4 regions of the Pseudoalteromonas sp. TP27 genome follow, and region 4 is predicted to be linked to each of the others. Evidence: predicted binding sites of a transcription regulator. Region 4 holds the regulator's gene; each other region holds the start of a gene.

Region 1 (4,702 bases), on a different contig from region 4:
TGCTGGTGTAACTAAAGACTTAACAGGCAAAGTAAAAGCCGGTGAGTTAGTTAACCACATGGCAGGTCAAGTAGGTGGTAAAGGTGGCGGTCGTCCAGATATGGCACAGGCTGGTGGTAGTGAACCACAAAACCTTGCTGCTGCACTAGATAGCGTTACAGCTTGGTTAACTGAGCGTACTTAAGCCTAAGTGGCGCTTATTGTTCAAAAATTCGGTGGCACTTCGGTTGGCTCAATAGAGCGAATTGAAGCGGTCGCCGACCTTGTTGTTAAAACCAGGCAACAAGGACATCAAGTGGTTGTAGTGCTCTCGGCTATGTCGGGAGAAACCAACCGCTTAATTAACCTCGCCAAACAAATTGATACTCGCCCGAGTAGCCGTGAACTAGACGTACTAATTAGCACTGGAGAGCAGGTTTCTGTTTCACTCCTTGCTATGGCTATTATTAAACGTGGCCACTCTGCGGTGAGCTTATTAGCCGATCAAGTCAATATTCTAACCGACAACATGTTTGGTAAAGCTCGTATTGCGGAGGTTGCTGCTACGCGCTTAAAGCATGAGCTTGAACATAACCGTATTGCTATTATTGCTGGGTTTCAGGGGCGTGATATTGAGGGCAATATTACAACACTTGGACGCGGCGGCACCGATACATCGGCTGTGGAAATAGCAGCGGCTATAAAAGCCGACGAATGCCAGATCTATACAGACGTTGATGGCGTATATACTACAGATCCTCGTGTTGAACCTAATGCGCGCAGAATGAGCCAAGTTACCTTTGCCGAAATGCTAGAGCTGGCAAGTTTAGGCGCTAAAGTTTTGCATATTCGTTCAGTAGAAGCTGCAGGTAGACACAATGTGCCACTTAGGGTGCTTTCGAGCTTTAATCCTGATGAAGGCACATTAATAAGTTTTGAGGAGAACGATATGCCAAGCAAGGTGGTATCGGGGATTGCGTTTAATCGTGACGAATGTTTAATTAAAGTAGATGGTGTGCCAAGCGGTACGCAATATCTTTCAAAAATATTGAAACTTTTTGCTGATAATGGCATCGAAATAGATATGATTAATCAAGTTAATCATATCTTTGAAAAAATAGACTATGCTTTTACTGTGCACTCGAATGATTATCTGCAAGCACTTGAATTATTGAGCGAAGATCAAGCTCAACTTAGTGCTCAAAATATAAGCGGATTACCAACAATCGCTAAAGTTTCTGCTGTTGGAATGGGTATGAAATCGCATTCTGGTGTAGCAAGTTTATTTTTTGATGCATTAGCGCAGGAAAATATTAATGTAGTTTTAGTCTCGACTTCAGAGATTAAAATTTCAGTTTTAATAGATGAAAAGTACCTAGAGTTGGCTGTTCGTGCATTACATAAAGCATTTTTAACAGAAAATGGATAGATTGGGAGTTTTTACTTACTTTTCAGTCTAATTTTCATTAGTATGTTTAAGCGGAATCTTATAATTTTTATTGGAACATGGGAGCAAGAGAATGCTAATACTAACTCGTAGAGTAGGTGAAACCCTAATGATTGGTGACGAAGTAACAGTTACCGTTCTAGGTGTTAAAGGAAATCAAGTTCGAATCGGTGTTAATGCACCAAAAGACGTATCAGTGCATCGTGAAGAGATTTACATGCGCATACAAGCTGAAAAGTCGAACCCTAATCCGGGCAATGCTTAATCAACACGTATACGTAGTTGAGCAATTAGCTCAACTAGACTAAAAGCCACTCACTGAGTGGCTTTTTTGTTTATAAAAGCGAGTATTTCAGGGGTTAGTATTTGTTTTGAAATGTACTGCATTCCGCTTTTATTTTTAATAATAATACCTTGCTGAGTATCTATTACTTCGCTTATGTTTTGCCAAGTTAGCTCAAAACTTTTGTAATGATTAGCCGACTTAATGCCTTCGTCGTCAAAGGTAAGTGTTACCTCAGAGCCTGATGCTCTACTGAGCATTTGTCTGGTTACCCACCAAGGTCTGCGATAGTAAAAAGCGACGCACTCGAGTACCGCTAACATGATCATAAACGATCCTAAGTAATGATCGTTTAAAACATAAATACCAAATAAACCAAGCGCAACTAACAACACAAGTAAAAAGTACTTAGGTTTTGCACGCTTACTGTAAGGAAGTGACTCATCAAAGCACTCGTAAAAGTAGGGTTTATCTAGTGTGTAGGTGGTTGTGAATGCCATTTTGCCTTGCTTTAAATATCGTTTTTTTTATTTTAACAAGCTAACTGCTAAATGAGCAGCTTTATAGTTAGTGATTTTATTACAGACACAAAAAAACGGCCCTAAGGCCGTTTTTTAGCGTTACAAGAAGAATTAACAGTTAGTTTCTTCAGCGTTTACGCCTTCTTTAACATTTTCACATGCATCTTCAACAGAGTTTTGCACGTCAGTTACTGCTTCGTCGATACGTTCGCCAGCATCTTCTGCATGGTTATCTTCACAACCCATCATGAAAAAACCTGCAAATACTGCGATTAGTGCTGCTTTTAAAGTTGTAGAGTTCATAGTGTAATTCCTTGTAAGTATTGATTAAATTTTAGTGTTTGTTAGTTGAATGCTTTATCTACCTGGGTGATTTACCACGTAGTGCACCTGAAACTAATGAAATCACTAAAAGTACTAAAAAGATAAAAAATATAATTTTTGCTATACCAGCTGCGGCACCTGCGATGCCACCAAAACCTAACACTGCAGCGATTAAAGCAATAACTAAAAATGTAATTGTCCAGCGTAACATTGTTTTCTCCTTGGTTATCAAATTTGCTCACAATAACTAATGCCAGTTATATGCCAAAGTTTATTTTTGTTTTATATCAGCTAGTTATGGTTTTTAACTGTATTTTTAGTTATTAGTTAGTTAGTAATTTTTACGCTTTATTATGTAAGTTATTCACACTGTTACAAGTTACCGATAAATATTCACTAAAAATAATATTTTTGGTAAGACCAATTAACAGTTTATGTGTGTTTTTGTACTTATTATAAAATTTGGTGGTTGTTTTTATTAAGTTGAATAGTTAATTAACAACTTCCATATAACTATTAGCTATAGTCGTTATTTTCTGTATGTATTGTAGGGCGCGTGATTGCTGGGTTATGGCTTGTAAATAAGTTGAGCGTTATGTTGTTTATAGTTTAATTGGTTTTACCAATTTACAAGATGTAGACAAAGCGACTAGTTTTGTTATTATCCAGTGAATAAATATTTAATTAAATCGATTTTTTATTTTCGATATGGGTTTCAAGGGGGAGAAAAATGGATATAGGTGCTCTACTCACAACTGCTGGTAGCTTAATGCTGACTGGCATGGTTGGAGTGTTTGTATTTCTGTCGATATTAATTGGTGCAGTAACGCTTATGTCTAATTTGGTGACGCGCTATAGCGAACCAGAGGCATCACCAGCTAAATCACCGTCTTTTAAATCTCAAGGTGTGCCTAATGAGCACATCGCTGCTATTAGTGCTGCCATTGCTCAGTACAAATCAAATAATAAATAAGGGGCACACACATGGCTAAATTAAAATTAACAGAATTGGTATTACGCGATGCGCACCAATCATTGCTCGCAACACGTATGCGCCTAGACGATATGCTACCTATTGCTAGCAAGCTAGATGATGCAGGTTATTGGTCTATTGAATCATGGGGCGGTGCTACATTTGATTCATGTATTCGTTATTTAGGCGAAGATCCTTGGGAGCGTATTCGTGCGCTTAAAAAAGCGATGCCTAATACTAAACAGCAAATGCTATTACGCGGTCAAAACTTATTAGGTTACCGCCATTACGCTGATGACGTAGTTGAAAAATTTGTAGAGCGCGCACATAAAAATGGCGTTGACGTATTTCGTATATTCGATGCAATGAACGACGTACGTAACCTTGAAACAGCAATTAAAGCGGCTATAAAAGTAGGCGCACATGCTCAAGGTACTATTTCGTATACAGTAAGCCCTGTTCATACACTTGATATGTGGTTAACTCTTGCTAAGCAATTAGAAGATTTAGGCTGTCACTCAATTTGTATTAAAGATATGGCGGGTTTATTAAAGCCGTACGATGCTGAAAAACTAATTAAAGCACTTAAAGAAACCGTATCGGTTCCTATTGCTATGCAGTGCCACGCTACAACTGGTTTAAGTACTGCGACTTATCAAAAAGCGATTGATGCAGGCATTGATATGCTTGATACCGCTATTTCATCTATGAGTATGACTTACGGACACACCGCAACTGAAACTATTGTATCGATAGTTGAAGGAACTGAGCGCGATACCGACCTTGATTTAAACCATCTAGAAGAAATTGCTGCTTACTTTAGAGATGTACGTAAAAAATATGCGGCATTTGAAGGTAGCTTAAAAGGGGTTGATGGACGTATTTTACTTGCTCAAGTGCCTGGTGGCATGCTTACAAACATGGAAAACCAGCTTAAAGAGCAAGGCGCGGCAGATAAGCTTAATGAAGTTTTGCTTGAGATCCCACGTGTACGTGAAGATCTTGGCTTTTTACCTTTAGTTACACCAACATCGCAAATTGTAGGTACTCAAGCGGTACTTAATGTACTAACCGGTGAGCGTTATAAAACAATCACTAAAGAAACTGCTGGCGTACTAAAAGGTGAATATGGCTTAACACCAGCACCAATGAATAAAGAGCTACAAGAGCGTGTA
Region 2 (4,702 bases), on a different contig from region 4:
TTGTTATTGGCATGATGGCTTACTACCCAAATCGCCACGAAAACGGTGACTTAAAAGCACGTGAAGGCTTTTTAATTGTTGTTTTATTTTGGTTGGTACTTGGGGCGTTTGCGTCCTTACCGCTCATATTTTTACAAGAACCTAATCTATCGCTCGCCGATGCGGTGTTTGAAGCATTCTCTGGCTTAACAACCACCGGCGCTACAGTACTTACCGGTATTGAGTATTTACCCAAATCAGTATTGTTTTATCGCCAGCAACTCCAGTGGTTTGGCGGTATGGGTATAATCGTACTCGCTGTTGCTATACTCCCCATGCTAGGTGTTGGTGGTATGCAGTTATATCGTGCTGAAATACCAGGGCCTGTAAAAGATTCCAAAATGACCCCGCGAATTGCCGATACAGCAAAGCACCTTTGGTATATTTATGTGTCGCTGACTATTGCTTGTATGCTGGCTTATTGGGCTGCAGGAATGGAGTGGTTTGATGCTATATGTCATGCATTCTCAACGGTGGCGATAGGTGGTTTTTCTACTTACGATGCCTCTATGGGGCACTTTGATAGCCCTGTTATTAACTTTATTTGTGTGTTCTTTTTAATTATTGCCGCCGTTAATTTTTCTTTGCATTACGCCGCTGTGGCGAGCCGAAACGTACAAGTTTATATTCGAGACCCTGAGTTTAAGGTGTTTTTGTGTATTCAATTAGCGCTGGTGGTTATTTGTTTTACCGTACTTTCCTCTAATGAAATATTTGCTAATGGTGATGAAACCCTCGATCAGGCATTATTTCAGGCTGTTTCTATGAGTACAACGGCAGGCTTTGCTACTGATAACTTTTCAACTTGGCCTTTGTTTTTACCTATTTTACTTATATTTTCGAGCTTTATTGGTGGCTGTGCAGGCTCTACCGGTGGTGGTATGAAAGTAGTCCGCGTATTCCTACTTTACTTGCAGGGTGTGCGTGAGCTCAATCGTTTGGTTCATCCTCGTGCTATATATTCAATCAAGCTGGGTAGAAAGGCGCTGCCAGATAAAGTAGTAGAAGCTGTATGGGGGTTTTTCTCTGCTTATGCGTTGGTGTTTATTATTATTATGTTAGCGCTTATGGGCACGGGTATGGATAATATAACGGCGTTCTCAGCCACTGCTGCTTGTTTAAATAACTTAGGCCCCGGCTTGGGTGATGTAGCATCGCATTATGGCGCTATAACCGATGGTGCTAAATGGCTACTTACCATTGCAATGGTGTTTGGTCGCCTAGAAATATTTACTTTATTAGTATTATTTACGCCTACTTTTTGGCGTGGATAAAACTTATAACCTAATCTTTACTAATATCTTGGAGGAAATATATGTTAGTAACAAATTTAGATAAACTGCATAAGTTAGTTAGCGGCAGTATGGTCGATTTGGAAATTCTTACTCCAACAGATAGTAAACGCTTAAAAACAGAGTTTATTGGCTTGTTAGATGATAAGTTTATTATTTTAAACTATCCAAACGCCAAACGATTAGTTAAAGCCGGTGATTATTTGAATGATGGGGTTTCCGTTGTTGTAAGGGCGTTAGTTGGAGGACAAGTTATTGCATTTCGGCAGCAAATTATGTCAATAGCGTTTCACCCGACAAAGCTAATATTTATTCATTTCCCCAAGCAAGTGCAGCTATTTGCGCTACGCTCGCAAACGCGTATACCTACCTTATTACCCGCAAAACTAAAACTAATTGACGACAGAGTACTTGAAGGCATTATTAAAGACATTTCGCTAACAGGAGTAATGTTTGATATTAGAGGCGATCAGCAGGATGAAAATCTGAAAGATATGCAATGCACTGTAATACTCAACAGTCGTGATAAAGATTTTGAAGGCGAAATTTGCAGTGTTAAAGAGCATGCCGCAGGCGTGCGTTGTGGAATTAAGTTACTAGCAAGCGAGGATGAAATGAAAACTTTTATGAAAGAGCATTTTATAGACCCTTCAGCGCTCGAACCTACCGTTGAATAAATAGCTTTTCGCTTATTTGCAACAAAAAGGTGTTTTACGTCAGTATTTATAAAATACTTTTTATTATTTTTATAATTAAAATTATTATTTAAATAAAACAATGTATTACGTATTATTTTTTGTAATTTTTTTTGTGTTATTAAATCTACCTCGTTAAAATTTATCTGAATTATTCTATAAATCCCCTTCTTGAATTTCCATACATTTAAAAATGTATCTTTTTATCTAAACATAACTATATGTTTTTAATAGTTTTAATATATCCACTTTGAAGTGCGTTGCTAAAAGGCAACAGTAATTACTTTAAAAATCTCTTCTTTTTATGAGTTTTACATTTAACTATCTGAAATTTAATAGCTTTTAAATGTTGGCATCTAAGTTGTAATAGTCTAGGTGTACTGAACGAAATCGTGATTCAAAGTGAAATACTTAATCGCACACATAAATTTGAAGGATACATATTATGAAAAGCATTAATAAAACTTTAGCACTTATCGCTATTGCATCTTCTTCAGCCGCTTTTGCTGCAACAGACTTTGACACACTTGATGTGGATGGCAGTGGCACAATTAGCCAAGCAGAAGCATCAGTAGACGCAAAATTAATGAGTATGTTCTCAGAACTTGATACTGACCAAAATGGTGAGTTATCAAAAGAAGAATTTTCAGAAGCTTAATTTAAAGTATTTATCCTGAGTTGCCAAAGACAACCTAAGTAGGCAAGGGAGTTTACGAAAGAGGATAACAAGGAAGTGAAAAATTACGTTTTAAGTTAAACGAAGCAATTTTTTTGATAGAACATTGAAGGATTAAGTTATGAAACATTTAAATAAAGCATTAGCACTTATAGCACTAGCGTCTTCTTCAGCTGCATTTGCAGCATCAGATTTTGACAGCCTTGATATCGACCGTAGCGGCACAATTAGCCCAAGCGAAGCGGCAGTCGATACAGATTTAATGGCTGAGTTTATTGAGCTAGATACCGACGTTAGCGGTGAGCTTTCTAAAGAAGAGTTTGCTAATTACTAATTAACCTCTTTAGGTTAAACATTTTCACAGTCAGGGATCTTTGAAAAGGACTTCCTATTTTACTAGGAATATTATTATGAAAACATTAAATACAACACTTGCAGTTATCGTTTTAGCATCTTCATCAGCAGCATACGCAGCAGTAGACTTTGCCTCTTTTGATGCAGATGGCGACGGCGCGATTTCAATGGAAGAAGCGAAGGTTAATCCTCAGCTTGTAAAGATTTTTGATGATTTAGATACTGATGGAAACGGTGAGATCTCTAAAGAAGAGTTTTCAAAAGTACAGTAATCAATATTTAAGTATACTCCACTAAAGCCGCCTTAGTCAGCGGCTTTTTTGTGTGTTCAATTAACAAATTAAAGGAAATAATTAAAGAAAGATAGCACTTACTTGGAATAGTTTTTCTACAACGGTAATGTGTTTTTTGTCGATTAGAAACATGATGACATGATCGCCCGACATAATAATTGTATCGTCGTGGGCTATCAGTACATCGTCATTACGTACTATTGCGCCAATAGTGGTACCCGCTGGAAGTTTTATATCGGCAATTGCACGACCAACCACTTTAGATGTGTTTTCATCACCATGGGCAACCGCTTCAATAGCTTCTGCCGCACCTTTACGTAGTGAATACACATTAACAATATCACCACGTCGTACGTGAGTTAATAGCGCTGATATAGTGGCTTGTTGCGGTGATATGGCAATATCTATTTCGCCGCCTTGTACTAAATCAACGTAAGCTCCACGCTGAATAAGCACCATGGTTTTTTGTGCGCCCATACGCTTTGCAAGCATGGCCGACATAATGTTTGCTTCATCGTCGTTGGTTACGGCAATAAATACATCAACTTGTTCTATATGTTCTTCTGAAAGTAGTTCTTGATCAGATGCGTCACCACAAAAAACGACCGTGTTGTCGAGCATTTCTGAGAGCTGCTCAGCACGTTCTTTACTGCGTTCAATAAGTTTAACGGTGTGATTTTTTTCAAGTGAGCGGGCAAGGCCTGCACCAATGTTACCGCCACCAGCGATCATAATTTTTTTGTACGAACGCTCAAGTTTTTGTAGCTCGTTCATTACTGCGCGTATATGTTTTGTTGCGGCAATAAAGAATACTTCGTCGTCGGCTTCAATAACGGTGGTACCCAGTGGCTTTATTGCTTTACCCTGGCGGTAAATAGCGGCAACACGAGTTTCTACATTAGGAATATGTTCTTTAAGTGCAGATAATGCATAACCTACTAATAAACCACCATAGTAAGCTTTTACGGCGACTAACGAGAGCATGCCATCGGCAAACTGCAATACTTGCAGAGCACCAGGGTAGTCAATTAAACGGCGAATATACTTAGTGACCAGTGCTTCTGGGGCAATGTAATGATCGATTGGTAAATCATCGTTTTGAAAAAGCTTTTCGCGGTATTTTAAATATTGCTCTGAGCGAATGCGGGCAATTTTAGTGGGGGTTTTAAAAATACTGTATGCCACTTGGCATGCCACCATGTTCACTTCATCTGAACTGGTTACAGCTATAATCATATCGGCATCTTCAGCGCCTGCACGGCGTAATACATCAGGATGCGCGCTGTGGCCCATAACCCCTTGTAAGTCGTACTTATCTTGAAGTTCACGTAATCGGTTACCATCTATATCAAC
Region 3 (4,702 bases), on a different contig from region 4:
TCGACAGAGCCCATTACTGCCTTTCCTTCAATATGAATAGTCGGGCCTTGGCGCTTGTTAAGTGATACCGATTTATTTTCAAGGCTGCTTAATATACAAAACATTTTGGACACTACGTTTACATGCTCTGGTACATATATTTCATCGCTACCAAAAATACAGTTAACGTGAATAGTTACATTTTGATGCGCAAAAATGGCATCGGTAAAATCTAGCACCACCGATCCCATAAAATTACTGAGGTAAATGTTTTTTGGCACGACCCACTGCCCGCTGCGCTCGTTAGAGCCTAAAATACTGCGTAGTGTAAAGTCATCATCACTGTTTTGTTGTGCACTATAGTGTGGAGAAAATTGCGACTGTTTTTCTGCTTTATATTGCTGGTCTGTATTAAGTGTTAAATCCTCTACTAAGGCTAAAAGAGCTTCGTTGTTAGATGCATCCATCGCGTCATCTAAACGTCTCTCAAATGCATCAACTGAAATAACCCCATGACTGTAATTATAAATTAATTGATCAATCACCTGTTCGCGTACTTGCTCTATTGGACGGTCTTCAACTTTTACAGACATGAGATATTCCTTATTATATTTACTATTGATACTTATCTTAATGTTTAATTGCAAACCGCGTACCAAATATAATTACTTTAATTATCAATTGGTTATTTTTTAATGGTGTTTTTTTCTTTGTTATATTAACGATAGATTAACCAAAAGAGCAATTATCTAGCTATTTTCACTATTTGAGAAAGTTTTACCGAGTAGCCTGTAAATAGTTACACAGCTATAGTTAAAGCTTTATCATAAAAACCACCCAAGCTATTGAATTTCAAGGATAAGTAAACTTGGCCTAAAGCTCGCATAAGTTAAAGTGTCTTTAATCAAAAGGAGAAAGATTATGAAAACATTTAACAAATCTATTATCGCAGCTTTAGTTCTTGGTACTACGGCTATGGGTGCCCAAGCAAACAGCTGGGAAAACGAAAGTAAAGATGCTTGGATTGATGGTAAGGCAGAAACAGTTCTTCTTATGAACACTAATCTAAACAACTTTGACATTAACACTGATGTAAAAAATGGCAAGGTAGTACTTACAGGTAAAGTTAATAGCGAGCTTGATAAAGAGCTAGCAGAAGAACTTGTACTTAGCCTAGATGGCGTATCTGATGTTGAAAACAGCCTTACCGTTGTTAAAAGCATGGACACAAAAGATAGAAACAAAGACATGATGGACGATGATGATAACGACCTAACGGACGCTAAAATCACCACTGTAATTACAACTCGCTTCCTGTTTGATTCAGAAGTTGGTGGTACAGACATCGATGTTGATACCGATAACGGTATAGTGACTCTTAATGGCTCAGTAGAGTCTGAAGCTGAAAAGCAGCTAGCAGTTAAAATTGCTAAAAATGCTGAAGATGTTCGTGACGTAGTTGATAAGTTATCTATTGTTGCTGAATAACACAGTTATAGTTAAGGCCCAGTAAAGCTGGGCTTTACCCCTTTCTAATGCTTAATTTAAATGGAGTTTAGTCATGGATATTATCCGTATAATATTTTCGGTTTTATTACCGCCAGTGGGTGTATTTTTGCAAGTTGGCTTAGGTATGCATTTTTGGTTAAATATTTTATTAACACTGCTAGGTTATTTCCCAGGGTTAATACATGCAATCTACATTATTGCGAAAAAATAATGACAAGATTATATATTGTGTAAGCCGACTACAGAGGTTTAGCTTAATACTTCAGTACTGATCGGCTCACAATATCAGTTTTTAAAGTAAATATTTTTTATCAAAATCTAATTTTTAATTTACTTAAACTAGGTGATTTATTTCTTGTAACTCACTCCCAACATTCCCTCAACTACACCCATTGTTTACTAACAAGCTTTCCAACTAGCTGTAGCGCTCTGGTTTTGGTTTGATGCCATTTAGGAAATATTCAACATTAGTTTGTTTATATATCTACAATACGTGATTAATTACTCTATTATTTAGTGACAATATTACCATCACTTCTAAACCAAGTTTTTACACATATTGAGGTAGTTAATTGAATATCCGACTTATAATGTCAGGTGTTGTGTCATTCGTTTTTTATTTTAGAAAAGGTCGTCAACAAGTATAAGTCAAGTTATGTAACGCTTGCGTTTGTAACTCCTATTATTTGTATGTTTCATTCTAAAACACCACAAAACGTAGCAATACGACAAAGCTTTAATAATGCAATTAACTCCAGCGCCTCATATTTAAACAACAAAAAAATAGCTGGAGTGCTTTTTGCGCCTATAATTCCGATTATTGTTCAATCGAGCTTAGTAATTCTGGTGAATGTAATTAATCAGACACCTAATTTGGCACTTACAGTAGCCCCAAGCATATTTTTTATAGCCTTGTATGCCTATACATATATGTTAGCTTTACTTAAAAAGTAGAGCGTTAAATATAAAAGACTGATGTGGGAGGAAGGTTTTTATAATTTAATGCAGTGAATATCATAGAAAATATCTTACATTTTATGTTTATATCCGCATAAAAGATTACTATTTAAGCAGTTAGCTTACTGATTGTTAAAATAAAGGTGTTTGGTAGTGACAAGCACCTAAAAAGTTTTTATACTGCAACCCGCTTTAGTCGCTCTGTGACTGAACGCTTCAAAAATTAGCTGCCTAGCAGTTATATAAAGTTGGCCCCTTAGCTCAGTTGGTTAGAGCACACGACTCATAATCGTTAGGTCCCCAGTTCGAGTCTGGGAGGGGCCACCACTTTTACACGCTTTCCAAGTAAATACCTACTAACAGAAAATACCCTGTGCTACCTCTGTGCTACTTTTTATCATAGCAGGTGAATAGCTTATCTTGAATATTAAGTTTTAGTTTATGCTGATAACTCTAATATCAGCTGTGTTGCAAGTTGTATTTAGCTATACTGATTTCCTCTAACTAGAAAAATAAGTCATGGAGGATTGATGAAAACTTTTGAAATTGATCAAATAGTTAAGCCTGATATGTCTGATTACTTGATACATATGACAAGTGAAAAAAGCTTTAATAGCATTTTAAATTCAGGGAGGCATGAATCAGAAGGCCTCATAAATGCTTTAGTGCCTCAGGGAGCTAAAAAGTCTAGTTTCAATCATAAGATTGCCTGTTTCACTGAAACACCAGTTCACGCAATCGGTGCATTTATTGAGATTTCTAAAAGAAGAAGTTCTGAGAACATGGTTTATGGCATAGGGTTCAAAAAGGCATTTATGGTAGAAGAAGGAGTAAGGCCAACTGCCTATTTAGATAATACAACCTTAGGCAAGCTGCTTCAAATTAAAAGTTCAGAGAGCCTTTCCGTTAGCTCTAGGGAATTTATTGATTTGCTTGCTCCTTTTGTTCACCCCTTAGGGGAAAAGTCACAAAGACAAGGCTTTTCTTGGGAAAGAGAGTGGCGATATGTCGATGACATTGGCTTTCGATTTAATTACGATGATATCGAAGTTATATGCTGTCCAAGTGAATCTAAGAGTATGATTAAAATGAAGTTAGGGGAGTATTCAAGTAAGGTTAAATTCTTTGATACTTCCCTACAGTATCAAGAATTGACCGACTTTCTGTCATTTTCAAAAGAGAGAGATTCTATAGAGGCAGGGATATTCGATTCAGATGATAGGGACTTGATTGATGAATTTCTAAGTGGTTTCGATTTATATATAGAGCGGCTTACCCAGCATAAAGAATTTTTACTTCAATTAACTGCTCAAGTTAATACTGTTGAGAGTGAGTTAACGAAATTAAGAGAGTGGCAGGAAGAGTTAAAAGCTCATACAGCTGAATACTGTGGTCATTACTCTAAATATTTAATAAACAATAAACTCTTTGGAACAATTTGTCCTGATTGCAATGACTCCCTTAAACATGTTTGGGATAAGCAATATAAAGATGCATAAGAGAAATTTTTCTAAATAAGTTCTTGGGAGAGAAGGGTGACGGAAAGTAAAATTCTTATAATAACAAGTAGTTATGATAAAACATGTAATTATCTTGTAGATAAATATAGAAATTTTAAATTTTTTCGTCTTGATGTAGATCGATTTTCTGAATATCAGATTACATTTACTCAGCAAGGATTTGAGATTAGGAATTCGACAGAAAATATAACTAGTTCATCCTGTCATTCTATATATTTTAGAAAACCATCAATGGAAAATTTGCATGGTATTTTTGAAAATAAATACCATGGTTACATGCATAAGGAAACTTACAGTTTCATTGAAGGAATAGCTGAGAGCTTTAGTGGACTTGTCCTTTCAAAACCATCAATTATGCGTAAGGCTAATAATAAGGTATACCAAGCATCATTGATCAGTAAAGTAGGCTTTGTTACTCCCACGCTTTCAATCACTAATTCAAGTACAGCTCTAGATCAATTTACAAGCCGAAAAGGTGTTATAAAACCTATAGCTGTAGGTGAAGTCAGCTCTGGATCAGTCAAAGAGTATGTACAAACAAATATGATTGATCCATCTATAAAGACAGATTTATTTCATTATTCACCGGTATACCTGCAAGATTACATCGATAAAGACTTTGAGGTGAGGGTTACTGTAGTAAATGAATTAGTTTTTTCTGTAAAAATAAGCTCTGTGAATAACGTTGATTGGCGCAAGCCAAACAATAAAGTTAAATATTCTATTTATCAAATCCC
Region 4 (4,702 bases):
TGCTGCAGTCCTGGCATATAAGTGAGCTTAATTTCATCATATTAGTGTCGAGCAAGCTTCTCTTTGTGTTTAATTACTTGGCGATCTAGCTTGTCGATCAACGAGTCAATGGCAGCATACATATCTTGATGTTCTGTAGAGGCAAAGAGTTCGGCGCCACTTACATGTATTGTCGCTTCTGCTTTTTGGTTTAGTTTTTCTACATCAAGAATGACATGAACATTATTAATATGATCAGAGTGTCTTTCTAGCTTCGCAAATTTAGTACTAATGTAGTCCCTTAGCGAATCGGTTAATTCTACGTGACGACCAGTTAAGTTTAGTTGCATAAGCATTACCCTCTTAGTTTAGCGTCTTAAATCAAACTTTTACGTTGATTTGACGGTGGAATAGCCAGAGATTCGCGATATTTTGCGATTGTACGTCTCGCTACTTTAATTCCTTGCTCAGCCAATATATCCGCTATTTTACTATCACTCAATGGTTTTGCTGAGTTTTCTGCTGCGATTAATTTTCTGATGAGCGCACGTATTGCTGTAGAAGAACATTCACCCCCATTTTCGGTGCTTACATGGCTTGAGAAAAAGTATTTAAGCTCAAATATGCCACGAGGTGTGTGCATATATTTTTGAGTTGTTACGCGCGAAATTGTTGATTCGTGCATTTCTACCATTTCAGCAACATCATTTAAAACCATCGGTTTCATAGCCTCAGGGCCGTGTTCAAAAAAGCCTTGTTGCTGCTTAACAATACAATTAGTTACTTTTAATAGTGTGTCATTTCTACTTTCTAAGCTTTTAATAAACCATTTAGCTTCTTGTAAATGTGAGCGAATAAACTGGCTATCACCACTTGATTTTACAGTGCGAGACATTGCCGCATATTGGCTATTAACACGAATTTTAGGCATGCTATCTGGGTTTAATTCAACAACCCAGCGGCCTTTAATTTTTTTAACTGACACATCAGGAATAACATACTCAGACTCTTCTCTTACAATAGTATCTGCAGGCTTAGGGCTAAGAGTATGTATTAATGTCATTACTTCTTTAAGCTCTTCTTCTTTGAGCTTAGTCTTCTTCATTAATGTACGATAGTCACGAGCAGCTAATAAATCAATATGCTCGGTTAAAATCATTTTAGTTTCATTAATGTAAGGTGTTTCTTTATCAAACTGGTTAAGCTGAATACATAAACACTCTTGTAAACTACGTGCAGCAATACCTACAGGATCAAACAGTTGGATGCGCTTTAATACAGCTTCAATTTCATCAAGTTCAACTTCGTTATCTTCTTCGTTTTCTTGATTAAAGCTTTCTAAAATCTCTTCGCAGCTTAGTGTTAAAATACCTGAATCATCAACGGCTTCTACGATAGCAATAGCAATAGCTTCATCGGTAGGACTAAATGGCGTTAATTGTAACTGCCACATTAAGTACTCGTGGAGCGTCTCTGTTGAGGCGCCTTGGTAGATTGACTCGTCTTCAGGCATTGGACCTGATGATGCTGCAGGAGCAGCACTCATGTACTCATCCCAGCTAACATCCATAGCCATGTCGTCACTTAGCGTGTCTTTTGCAAGTGCTTCACCACTATCTTGTTCGTATTCGCTTGGAGCATCGTCGGCCGATGCGCTAACAGTTATGTCATCGGTATCTGCTTTTTGCTCGTTTTTACCAGCAGCGTCTTCGGAATAGTCTGGTTCTTCAACCTCTAATAGCGGGTTGCTGTCGAGAGCTTCTTGTATTTCTTGCTGGAGATCCAATGTACTGAGTTGCAACAAACGAATAGCTTGTTGCAGCTGTGGAGTCATTGTAAGTTGCTGGCCCATGCGCAGCTGTAGTGATTGCCTCATGTATCTCTAACAATCCTTTTATGTTGTTATAATTAATACTAGCAGATGCTTAAAGACATGGCGTAAATGTTACAGCCTAAATTGCTCGCCTAAGTAAACATCGCGTACTGTTTTATCATTTAATACGTGTTCTGGAGTACCTGATGCAATCAGCTCCCCATGAGAAACAATGTAGGCTTTTTCACAAACATCAAGGGTTTCTCTTACGTTATGATCGGTAATTAATACACCAATCCCACGATTTTTGAGATGTTCTATTATTTTCTTTATATCTAATACCGAAATCGGGTCAACACCTGCAAATGGTTCATCCAATAATATAAATTTAGGATCGGCTGCCAGCGCACGTGCTATTTCCACGCGGCGACGTTCGCCACCCGACAATGCCATACCTTGGCTATCACGAATGTGTTGTATGCTAAATTCATCTAATAATTTATCGAGCGTGTCTTCTCGGGCTTGCTTATTTAACTCTTTGCGTGTTTCTAAAATTGCCATTAAGTTTTGATAAACAGTCAGTTTTCTAAAAATTGAAGACTCTTGTGGTAAGTAGCCAATGCCTAATCTAGCACGACTATGCATAGGTAAAAGAGTAATATCGTTATCATCGATAGAAATTTTACCTTTGTCGCTAGGTACAAGTCCCACAATCATATAAAACGTGGTGGTTTTACCTGCGCCGTTAGGACCAAGTAAACCAACAATACTGCCTGCTTTGACTTCAAGGCCGACGTTTTTGACAACTTCACGACCTTTATAGCTCTTTGCTAATAGTTCTGCTTTTAATGTACTCATGGCTGACCTTTATCGTCTTTTTTGCTTTTTTTAGTTTCGATAGGCACTAAAATCGTGTGAACGCGGTCAGTTGAGTTTTCATCTTTTTCGGCACTGATTAGCTGTTGTTCTATATCGTAGGTAATACTTTTGGCATTAATTTTTTGTCCTGCTTGCGATACTTCTGCATTACCAACGAGCGTTAAAAAACGTTTAGATACATCGTAACGAACTTCGTCTGCACTGGCGCTCATAGTTGTGCCATCTGATTGCTTCTCTTCAAAGCGAGCAGGGCTACCCGTGGCAATTAATAGTTGCTGGTTATCACCAAGTTCATCGCGCTTATGTACTTCGAGGCGGTCTGCTGTAATTCGGCGATTACCGTGAATAATCTCAACGTTTTTCTCAAAAATACCCACGTTAGCTTTTAATTGGCCTTCTTGCTTATCGGCGCTTATTGAAATTTGATTTGCAGCAGATAGCGAGTTTTGTTCTGCAGCATTACTATTAAACGCTAGTATAAGTGTAGGAATAATAAGTGATTTTAATATTTTATTGGTCATAATATATGGTTCGCGTATGGTTAATTAGTTTTATCACTTCGGTTTTTAAGTCGGCTTCTAGGCCTTTACCAGTGATTTTTAAATTGGGTCCAGTGATGATAACGGGTTGCTCCGAACGCATTGTTAATAGCTTTATATCTACCTGAATATTATCAGCATTGATTTTGTCTATCATGGCGTTATCGGTTAAGTTTTTGGCAACCACATTGCCTTCTAAAATTAATTGCTTGTCTTCGTATAATGTTGCTTCGTCTGCATTTATTTGCCACGTTTGCTTTTCGTTATATAAAGTAAAAATAGGTTTTTCGAAAAATGTAAAACCTAATTGCTGATATAGCTCCATTTTAGCCGCAGTGACTTTGTGGCTAATTTTACCTTGCTCGTCATAGGCTGTTTGTTTGAGTTCAATAGCTATGTAGTCAGGTTTTGCAATAACTTCAGACTCAGCCTGAGGTGCAACATTAGTTTGTGTAAAATAAGGGTACCAAAGCCAAACCATACAGCTAATGAATAAAACGCTTAATATTATGCGCGCTGCATTCATGAACTAGTGCCTTGTGTAGTCAATGCTTTACCATTTTCAAGCATGAGCAAGTCGGTAAGCTCTCTTACTGCGCCAAAGCCGCCAGGCATTTGCGTTACATAGTGTGATAAACGCTTTATAAGCGGATGAGCATCATTTACTGCAATAGCAAAGCCGACTAATTCCATAACGGGCATGTCAGGGCCATCATCACCAATATAAGCAATTTGTTCATCGCTAAGGTTAAGTTTATCTTTTAGCTCTTGATAGGCAACGAGCTTATTTTCTTGGCCTTGATAAATATGCTGTACGGTTAAGCTGCTCATACGTTGTTGCACTATTTTTGAATGACGACCAGTAATTACAGCCACTTCAAAGCCACTGTTTATAAGCGCTTTAATGCCAAAACCATCTTTTGTATTAAATGCTTTTAGCTCTTCACCTTGATTGCCAAGATAAATACGGCCATCAGAAAATACACCATCAATATCGCATATAAGTAGCTTTACTTTTTTAGCGCGTGCTTTTGCATCATCGCTCAGCGGTTGATAGAGTTCTTCAAATTGCATTTATAACACTCCTGCCTTTAATAGGTCTTGCATATTTAGTGCGCCAATAGGCTGATTTAGCTCATTGACGACGATTAAGCCATTTATACGTTTGTGTTCCATAATATTAAGCGCTTCAGCGGCTAAAATATCTTGCGTAGCCGTAGTACATGACTTAGTCATAACAACATCTATTTGTGTTGTATGAATATCAATTCTTTGCTCTAAAATACGACGCAAATCGCCATCGGTAAATAATCCCACGAGCTGCTGATTTTCATCAACAATGGCTGTCATACCTAAACCTTTAGCAGACATTTCAATAAGGGCGTCTTTAACTGTTTGTGAAACATCAATAATAGGTGTATTTGCGCCGCTGTGCATAACATCTTTTAAAGTAAGTAATAAGCGCTTGCCTAAACTACCACCTGGGTGAGAT

Evidence for each region. The regulator sigma-54, encoded in region 4, starts transcription at its own class of promoters, with help from an activator protein. The targets are predictions, from matches to a motif close to GTTGGCACGNNNNTNGNNT.
Region 1: the regulator sigma-54 is predicted to act here: its motif matches at 2,805-2,823, upstream of PX700_RS02950 (DUF1328 domain-containing protein).
Region 2: the regulator sigma-54 is predicted to act here: its motif matches at 2,375-2,393, upstream of PX700_RS18815 (EF-hand domain-containing protein).
Region 3: the regulator sigma-54 is predicted to act here: its motif matches at 847-865, upstream of PX700_RS04185 (BON domain-containing protein).

What each region holds. Positions count from the first base shown of each region.
Region 1 covers NZ_JARDAK010000002.1:147,498-152,199, reverse strand. Annotated here, with positions in the region: gene alaS (alanine--tRNA ligase) at 1-184, shown strand, start outside; gene PX700_RS02970 (aspartate kinase) at 191-1,408, shown strand; gene csrA (carbon storage regulator CsrA) at 1,500-1,691, shown strand; gene PX700_RS02960 (YcxB family protein) at 1,742-2,209, opposite strand; gene PX700_RS02955 (hypothetical protein) at 2,342-2,533, opposite strand; gene PX700_RS02950 (DUF1328 domain-containing protein) at 2,592-2,765, opposite strand; gene PX700_RS02945 (OadG family protein) at 3,285-3,527, shown strand; gene oadA (sodium-extruding oxaloacetate decarboxylase subunit alpha) at 3,539-4,702, shown strand, end outside.
Region 2 covers NZ_JARDAK010000022.1:45,640-50,341, forward strand. Annotated here, with positions in the region: gene PX700_RS18805 (TrkH family potassium uptake protein) at 1-1,313, shown strand, start outside; gene PX700_RS18810 (flagellar brake domain-containing protein) at 1,355-2,008, shown strand; gene PX700_RS18815 (EF-hand domain-containing protein) at 2,472-2,684, shown strand; gene PX700_RS18820 (calmodulin) at 2,824-3,036, shown strand; gene PX700_RS18825 (EF-hand domain-containing protein) at 3,113-3,328, shown strand; gene trkA (Trk system potassium transporter TrkA) at 3,410-4,702, opposite strand, start outside.
Region 3 covers NZ_JARDAK010000002.1:406,052-410,753, reverse strand. Annotated here, with positions in the region: gene PX700_RS04190 (LiaF domain-containing protein) at 1-572, opposite strand, end outside; gene PX700_RS04185 (BON domain-containing protein) at 901-1,467, shown strand; gene PX700_RS04180 (YqaE/Pmp3 family membrane protein) at 1,541-1,699, shown strand; tRNA gene PX700_RS04175 (tRNA-Ile) at 2,696-2,772, shown strand; gene PX700_RS04170 (hypothetical protein) at 2,976-3,944, shown strand; gene PX700_RS04165 (MvdC/MvdD family ATP grasp protein) at 3,981-4,702, shown strand, end outside.
Region 4 covers NZ_JARDAK010000012.1:34,685-39,386, forward strand. Annotated here, with positions in the region: gene ptsN (PTS IIA-like nitrogen regulatory protein PtsN) at 1-37, opposite strand, end outside; gene hpf (ribosome hibernation promoting factor) at 42-329, opposite strand; gene PX700_RS14125 (RNA polymerase factor sigma-54) at 356-1,855, opposite strand; gene lptB (LPS export ABC transporter ATP-binding protein) at 1,925-2,650, opposite strand; gene lptA (lipopolysaccharide transport periplasmic protein LptA) at 2,647-3,192, opposite strand; gene lptC (LPS export ABC transporter periplasmic protein LptC) at 3,182-3,736, opposite strand; gene kdsC (3-deoxy-manno-octulosonate-8-phosphatase KdsC) at 3,733-4,284, opposite strand; gene PX700_RS14150 (KpsF/GutQ family sugar-phosphate isomerase) at 4,285-4,702, opposite strand, start outside.